DNA from 2 places in the Clostridium sp. LS3 genome. Region 1 is predicted to be linked to the other one. Evidence: a T-box and tRNA genes for the amino acid it is inferred to sense, from the RefSeq annotation. Region 1 holds a T-box; the other holds one or more tRNA genes.
The links. The T-box of region 1 lies ahead of ileS (isoleucine--tRNA ligase). A T-box ahead of a tRNA ligase gene usually reads a tRNA of that ligase, here a tRNA-Ile.

Region 1 (4,439 bases):
ATCTGCAAGATGATGTGTCTATAACTGTTTTTCTATATTCAAAGGCATTGGAAAATCTCTTTTTAAAAAATTCCTCATCTATTTCTTCATTAATATCATTAGTCATTATTCTTATAGTTATTTTACTTCTATCATTTATATAACCTTTGCCAATGAAGAATCCTTTATGGTTATATACTTCAACTATATCTCCATTTTCATAATCTCCATCATATTCATTTATTTCATCAACATATATCCAAGGTCTTCCTTGTTCAGCTCTTTTATTTTTTCCTTTATGTAAATAGAATTTACTTGCCATTAAATTAGCTCCTTCCATAATAACTCTTATAAGATTATAGCATAATTAAAATTTTAGTATATATTTGTTATATAAATGCAACTAAAAATACTGAAAGTTATATTTAAATGAATATTAAATATAAACACAAATATAATTATAGTATAAAGCAATTATTTGGGGAGATATATATGATATTTAAGGCAATTGTTATACCAACTCCAAGAAGAATAAGAAAGTATGTGGAAAATACAATAGATAAATTAACTTGTGAAAGTATAACAAAAGATAATTATAAAAATAAGGAATTAGAACATATTGATATAAGTAAAGATACTTTTAAAAATTGTGGATTATCCATTAGAATTTTTTAAAGAGTAAAAAACCACCTGATTTCATAACAGGTGGTTTTAGGGGAGATATAATCTATATGCTAATATAGTTTGGGGGAACTATATTAGTTATTTTCCAGATGTTTATCAATCAAATTTTGGATTGTAGGGGTACATCTGTAGCCTCTGCATCCACCTGTACAAGCTCCTGTTGCCTTAGAAACTTGTTCTACAGTGTGAGCTCCGGCTTTGATTGCATCTTTTATTTTGGATCTTGGTATTGCCTTGCAAGTACAAACTTTAGTAATCTTATCAAGGACTTGTTCGTTTAAGTTATTTTCCATTTAGTTTTCCTCCTAATATTAATAAGAATTTTACTAAGGAAAATAAAGGGGATAAAAAATAAATTTAATGTTTATTCTTTATGTTTACATTATATATCTGCTTTTGTAGGAAGTCAATACTAATTGATAAAAATTATTAGTTAATTTTTAATATCTAAACAAATAGTTATATTATTATTTTGTGAAAAATAATATAAAATATTCTTCAATATAATCTTTTATATTATTTTACTTTGTAGTAGAATATAATTATTATTAACATAATGATTATATTTATATTATTTTATTAAATATTTAAAAGCTATGATTAGGAGAAGTACTTAGTTAGATACTTTAAGAGAGTGACTGGTTGGTGTAAAGTCATAGAGAAGACTAATGAAAATCACCTAGGAGTTTGAGGCTGAAAGGTTATAAATTACTGATTAAGTTTTTCACGTTAGCCTGCGTTAAAGGATAGAGTATGATTGTACTCGAAATAAAGAGTTTCCAAATATGAATTATATTTATGGGGAACCTCTAACCTTAGGTGGTATAGCGAATTATCTTCGTCCTATTGGGCGAAGTTTTTTTTATATACTTAAATAGTTATATTACCTATTAACAACTAGGTTGTGAATAATTAACTATCTATAGTTAATAATCTAAGATATAACTTAAGAATAGTTTATATTATTTAAGTAAAACCTTAAAGCTTTAGTAGCTTTTAATATAAATTAATCAACAGAAGGGAGTTTATATATGTACAAAAAGGTTGAATTACCAAAGGGGTTTGTTGGTATGGAAAAAGAAGTAGCAGACCTTTGGAAAGAAAATAATGTTATCAAAAAGAATTTTGATATGAATCAAGATGGAGAATATTTCACATTTTATGATGGTCCTCCAACAGCAAATGGAAGACCTCACGTAGGTCACATTTTAACAAGGGTTATGAAGGATATAATCCCAAGATATAAGGTAATGAAGGGATATAAGGTTATAAGAAAAGCTGGTTGGGATACTCATGGACTTCCAGTTGAACTTGAAATAGAAAAGAAGCTTGGTATTTCAGGAAAAGATCAAATTGAAGATTATGGTGTAGAAAAATTTGTAACAGAATGTAAAGAGTCAGTTTTTACTTACGTTAATATGTGGGAAAAAATGACTGAACAAATTGGATACTGGGTTGATATGGAAGATCCATATGTTACTTATCATAATCCATATATTGAATCAGTTTGGTGGGCTTTAAGTCAAATGTGGAACAAAGGACTTCTATATAAAGGTCATAAGGTTATGCCTTATTGCCCAAGATGTGGAACAGGTCTTTCATCACATGAAGTATCACAAGGATATAAAGATGTTAAGGACTTAACTGCAATAGCTAAATTTAAAGTTGTAGGAGAAGAAAATAAGTATATACTAGCTTGGACGACAACTCCATGGACACTTCCATCAAATTTAGCATTATGTATAAATCAATCATACACTTATGTTGAAGCTAAAGTTAATGATGAAATATTAGTAGTAGCTAAGGATTTAGCAGCAAAAGTATTAGGGGAAGATTTTGAAATAATAAAAGAATTTAAAGGTACAGAATTACTTGGAACTAAATATGAGCAATTACTTCCATTTGGAAAAGTTGAAGGTAAGGCATTTGAAGTAATTCATGGTGATTACGTAACATTATCAGATGGTACTGGTATAGTTCATATAGCTCCAGCTTATGGCGAAGACGATAGTTTAGTTGCAAAGAAAAATGGAATTGCTTTTATAAACTTAGTTGATGCTAGTGGTAACTTTGTTGAAGAAGTAACTCCTTGGGCTGGTAAGTTTGTTAAGAAGTGTGATGAAAGTATAGTTAAATACTTAGAAGAACATAATCAACTATTTAAAGCAGAAAAGCACACTCACTCATATCCACATTGTTGGAGATGTGACACACCACTTCTTTACTATCCAAGAGAGAGCTGGTTTGTTGCAATGACAACTTTAAGAGATAAGCTTTTAGAAAATAATAATAAGGTTAATTGGTATCCAGATAACATAAGAACAGGTAGATTTGGTAAGTTCTTAGAAAATGTTATTGACTGGGGTATTTCTAGAGATAGATACTGGGGAACTCCACTTCCTATTTGGGAATGTGAATGTGGCCATAAGGAATGTATAGGAAGCATAGAAGATTTAAAGAAAAAAGGAATTAATGTTCCAGAAGATATAGAACTTCACAAGCCATATATAGACAATATACATTTAAAATGTTCTAAGTGTAGTAAAGAGATGACAAGAACAGCTGAAGTTATTGACTGTTGGTTTGATTCAGGTTCAATGCCGTTTGCGCAATTACATTATCCATTTGAGAATAAGGAATTATTTGAGAAGAACTTCCCAGCTCAATTTATATCAGAAGCTGTTGACCAAACAAGAGGATGGTTCTATACATTATTAGCTATTTCAACAGCTATATTTGATACTAATCCTTTTGAAAATTGTATAGTTTTAGGTCACGTTCTAGATAAGAAGGGCTTAAAGATGTCTAAATCAAAGGGAAATGTTGTAGATCCATTTGAAGTATTAGATGCTCAAGGTGCAGATGCAACTAGATGGCATTTCTATACTGCAAGTGCTCCATGGCTTCCAACTAGATTCTCAGTAGATGATGTTTCAGAAGCTCAAAGAAAGTTCTTAAGTACATTATGGAATGTATATTCATTCTATGTATTATATGCTGAGTTAGATCAATTTAATCCATTAAAATATTCTGATTTTGAATCAGAAAATGTAATGGATAAATGGATAATGTCTAAGCTTAATACTTTAATTAAAGATGTAGATGATAACTTAAATTCATACCAAATAACTCCAGCTGCGTTAGCTATCGAAGAGTTTACTGATGAATTATCTAATTGGTATGTAAGAAGAAATAGAGCTAGATATTGGTCAGAAGAATTAACTGATGATAAAATTGGTGCTTATGTAACATTATATAGGGTATTAACTACATTAGTTAGAGTTACATCTCCATTTGTACCATTTATATCAGAAGAGATTTATCAAAACCTAGTAGTTAACTTAGATGAAAATGCTACAGAAAGTGTTCACTTATGTACATGGCCAGAAGTTAAAGAAAATGCTATTGATAAAAATTTAGAAGAAGAAATGAATTTAGCTTACACAATAGTTAAACTTGGAAGAAGTGCTAGAAATGGATCTAATATTAAGAATAGACAGCCACTTTCAAAGATGCTATTATCAACAGATGCTATTCCAGAATATTATGGTGATATTATAAAAGATGAACTTAACATAAAGGCAGTAGAGTTTGGAGCAGATCTTTCACAATATGTTAACTTTGAAATTAAGCCTAACTTACCTGTATTAGGAAGAGCTTATGGAAAGCTTATTCCAGGAATAAGAAAAGAAATAGCTTCAAGAAATCAAATGGAGCTTGCTCAAAAGCTTCAAAATGGTGGAACTGAAACTATAGTAGTAGATGGAACGGAAATA
Region 2 (4,439 bases), 100 kb from region 1:
ACCCTTGGGACCTACTACAGCCCCAGGATGCGACGAGCCGACATCGAGGTGCCAAACCTCCCCGTCGATGTGGACTCTTGGGGGAGATCAGCCTGTTATCCCCGAGGTAGCTTTTATCCGTTGAGCGATGGCCCTCCCACGAGGTACCACCGGATCACTAAGCCCGACTTTCGTCCCTGCTCCACTTGTGGGTGTCGCAGTCAGGCTCCCTTCTGCCTTTGCACTCTTCGAACGATTTCCGACCGTTCTGAGGGAACCTTTGGGCGCCTCCGTTACTTTTTTGGAGGCGACCGCCCCAGTCAAACTGCCCACCTAACAATGTCCCGTCACCAGATTCATGGCGTCCGGTTAGAATCCCAATACTGTCAGGGTGGTATCCCAAGGATGACTCCACTAAGGCTGACGCCCTAGCTTCTCAGTCTCCCACCTATCCTGTACAGACAATATCGAAACTCAATGCTAAGCTACAGTAAAGCTCTACGGGGTCTTTCCGTCCAATCGCGGGTAGCGAGCATCTTCACTCGCACTACAACTTCGCCGGATTTGCAGTTGAGACAGTGCCCAAGTCATTACGCCATTCGTGCGGGTCAGAACTTACCTGACAAGGAATTTCGCTACCTTAGGACCGTTATAGTTACGGCCGCCGTTTACTGGGGCTTAAGTTCACACCTTCGCTTGCGCTAAGTATTCCCCTTAACCTTCCAGCACCGGGCAGGCGTCAGCCCCTATACATCAGCTTACGCTTTAGCAGAGACCTGTGTTTTTGCTAAACAGTTGCTTGGGCCTATTCTCTGCGGCCTGCTCTCGCAGGCACCCCTTCTCGCGAACTTACGGGGTCAATTTGCCTAGTTCCTTAACTGCAATTCTTCCGATGGCCTTAGGATTCTCTCCTCATCTACCTGTGTCGGTTTGCGGTACGGGCACTACTTCTCTCTCTAGATGCTTTTCTTGGAAGCATGGAATCAGATACTTCGGCCAAATTGGCCTTCCCCATCACACCTCAGAATTGTTAAGACGGATTTTCCTGTCTTAACTCCCTAAATGCTTAGACTAGCATTTCCAATCGCTAGCACATCCTATCCTTCTCCGTCACACCATCGATAATAACGATAATAGTGGTATTGGAATATCAACCAATTGTCCATCACCTACGCCTTTCGGCCTCGGCTTAGGTCCCGACTAACCCTGGGCGGACGAGCCTTCCCCAGGAAACCTTAGATTTTCGGCCTGTAAGATTCTCACTTACATCTCGCTACTAATGCCAACATTCTCACTCGTAATCAGTCCACCGCTCCTTACGGTACGACTTCAGCCCGATTACGACGCTCCTCTACCGCTCAAGTTAAACTTGAACCCGTAGCTTCGGTGGTAAGTTTGAGCCCCGGACATTTTCGGCGCAGGATCTCTCGACTAGTGAGCTATTACGCACTCTTTAAATGAGTGGCTGCTTCTAAGCCAACATCCTAGTTGTCTTAGAAATCCCACATCCTTTACCACTTAACTTACACTTTGGGACCTTAGCTGACGATCTGGGCTTTTTCCCTTTTGACTACGGATCTTATCATTCGCAGTCTGACTGCCGGACTCATAGTATATGGCATTCGGAGTTTGATAAGGTTCGGTAAGCGATATGCCCCCTAGCCCATTCAGTGCTCTACCTCCATTACTCATATCCGACGCTAGCCCTAAAGCTATTTCGAGGAGAACCAGCTATCTCCGAGTTCGATTGGAATTTCTCCGCTATCCACAGCTCATCCCATGCTTTTTCAACAGCAACGTGGTTCGGTCCTCCACGGGGTTTTACCCCCGCTTCAACCTGGCCATGGATAGGTCACCCGGTTTCGGGTCTACGGCATGCAACTAGTCGCCCTATTAAGACTCGGTTTCCCTTCGGCTCCGTACCTTAAGTACTTAACCTTGCTACATACCGTAACTCGTTGGCTCGTTCTACAAAAAGCACGTCATCACCCTCATAAGGGGCTTTGACCGGTTGTAGGCACACGGTTTCAGGTTCTATTTCACTCCCCTCCCGGGGTTCTTTTCACCTTTCCCTCACGGTACTGCTTCACTATCGGTCATCAGGTAGTATTTAGCCTTGGGAGGTGGTCCTCCCTGCTTCCCACAAGGTTTCACGTGTCTCGTGGTACTCTGGATCAGAACTTAGTAATTATAATTTTCATTTACGTGGCTATTACACTCTACGGCACAACTTTCCAGTTGTTTTCAATTAATTATAACTTCCTCTTAATGTTCTGTCCGCAACCCCAGAGATAAATCTCTGGTTTGGGCTCTTTCCCTTTCGCTCGCCGCTACTAAGAAAATCGATTTTTCTTTCTCTTCCTCTAGGTACTTAGATGTTTCAGTTCCCTAGGTTTACCTTTCTGCAGCTATTTATTCACTACAGAATACATGGGGTTTCCCATGTGAGTTCCCTCATTCGGAAATCTTCGGATCACTGGCTATGTGCGCCTACCCGAAGCTTATCGCAGCTTATCACGTCCTTCATCGGCTCCTGATGCCAAGGCATTCACCATGTGCCCTTTGTAGCTTGACCTTTATGGTTTTATAAATTACAAAGTTATTCACAAAGAATATTTTTGGCTTGTTGTCACTTCTCAATTAACGTTGTTAATTAAAGTTGTTTTTTATTCATGTGCAATTTTCAAAGAACAATGGTGGGTCTAAATGGACTCGAACCATCGACCTCACGCTTATCAGGCGTGCGCTCTAACCAGCTGAGCTATAGACCCATGTGGTGGAGGTAAAGGGATTCGAACCCTTGACCCCTTGCGTGCAAGGCAAGTGCTCTCCCAACTGAGCTATACCCCCACATTAATTTTGAGGTAAATCCCTCAAAATTGAACAGAAGTTAAGTTTAAACCTTCTTTTAAACTATACTAGATAAGCTTCTTGCTTACTAGATTTCTCCATAGAAAGGAGGTGATCCAGCCGCAGGTTCTCCTACGGCTACCTTGTTACGACTTCACCCCAATCGCTGACCCTACCTTAGGTCGCTGCCTCCCTTACGGGTTAGCTCACGAACTTTGGGTATTGCCAACTCTCATGGTGTGACGGGCGGTGTGTACAAGGCCCGGGAACGTATTCACCGCGACATTCTGATTCGCGATTACTAGCAACTCCAGCTTCATGTAGGCGAGTTTCAGCCTACAATCCGAACTGAGACAAGTTTTATAGTTTGGCTCCACCTTACGGTATTGCATCTCTTTGTACTTGCCATTGTAGCACGTGTGTAGCCCTAGACATAAGGGGCATGATGATTTGACGTCATCCCCACCTTCCTCCCGGTTAACCCGGGCAGTCTCGCTAGAGTGCTCAACTTAATGGTAGCAACTAACAATAGGGGTTGCGCTCGTTGCGGGACTTAACCCAACATCTCACGACACGAGCTGACGACAACCATGCACCACCTGTCATCCTGTCCCCGAAAGGACTTCCTCGATTAAGAGTAATGCAGGAGATGTCAAGTCTAGGTAAGGTTCTTCGCGTTGCTTCGAATTAAACCACATGCTCCGCTGCTTGTGCGGGCCCCCGTCAATTCCTTTGAGTTTTAATCTTGCGACCGTACTCCCCAGGCGGAATACTTAATGCGTTTGCGGCGGCACAGAGGTCATGACAACCCCTACACCTAGTATTCATCGTTTACGGCGTGGACTACCAGGGTATCTAATCCTGTTTGCTCCCCACGCTTTCGAGCCTCAGCGTCAGTTACAGTCCAGAGAGTCGCCTTCGCCACTGGTGTTCTTCCTAATCTCTACGCATTTCACCGCTACACTAGGAATTCCACTCTCCTCTCCTGCACTCTAGACTTCCAGTTTGAAATGCAGCACCCAAGTTGAGCCCGGGTATTTCACATCTCACTTAAAAATCCGCCTACGCTCCCTTTACGCCCAGTAAATCCGGACAACGCTCGCCACCTACGTATTACCGCGGCTGCTGGCACGTAGTTAGCCGTGGCTTCCTCCTCAGGTACCGTCATTATCGTCCCTGAAGACAGAGCTTTACGATCCGAAGACCTTCATCACTCACGCGGCGTTGCTGCATCAGGGTTTCCCCCATTGTGCAATATTCCCCACTGCTGCCTCCCGTAGGAGTCTGGGCCGTATCTCAGTCCCAATGTGGCCGATCACCCTCTCAGGTCGGCTACGCATCGTCGCCTTGGTGAGCCGTTACCTCACCAACTAGCTAATGCGCCGCGGGCCCATCTTATAGCGGATTGCTCCTTTAATTGCTTCTTCATGCGAAAAAGCAATGTTATGCGGTATTAATCTTCCTTTCGGAAGGCTATTCCCCTCTATAAGGCAGGTTGCCCACGTGTTACTCACCCGTCCGCCGCTAGGTTTGCTTCCGAAGAAACTCCCCTCGCTCGACTTGCATGTGTTAGGCACGCCGCCAGCGTTCGTCCTGAGCCAGGATCAAAC

Region 2: it has a tRNA-Ile gene. The T-box ahead of ileS (isoleucine--tRNA ligase) is inferred to sense a tRNA for this amino acid. The anticodon was not compared.

What each region holds. Positions count from the first base shown of each region.
Region 1 covers NZ_CM143921.1:115,582-120,020, forward strand. The annotation lists gene ACZJV1_RS00530 (class I SAM-dependent rRNA methyltransferase) at 1-301, opposite strand, end outside; gene ACZJV1_RS00535 (hypothetical protein) at 472-654, shown strand; gene ACZJV1_RS00540 ((2Fe-2S)-binding protein) at 738-956, opposite strand; T-box leader at 1,251-1,512, shown strand; gene ileS (isoleucine--tRNA ligase) at 1,695-4,439, shown strand, end outside.
Region 2 covers NZ_CM143921.1:217,809-222,247, reverse strand. The annotation lists rRNA gene ACZJV1_RS01045 (23S ribosomal RNA) at 1-2,554, opposite strand, end outside; tRNA gene ACZJV1_RS01040 (tRNA-Ile) at 2,674-2,750, opposite strand; tRNA gene ACZJV1_RS01035 (tRNA-Ala) at 2,754-2,829, opposite strand; rRNA gene ACZJV1_RS01030 (16S ribosomal RNA) at 2,934-4,439, opposite strand, start outside.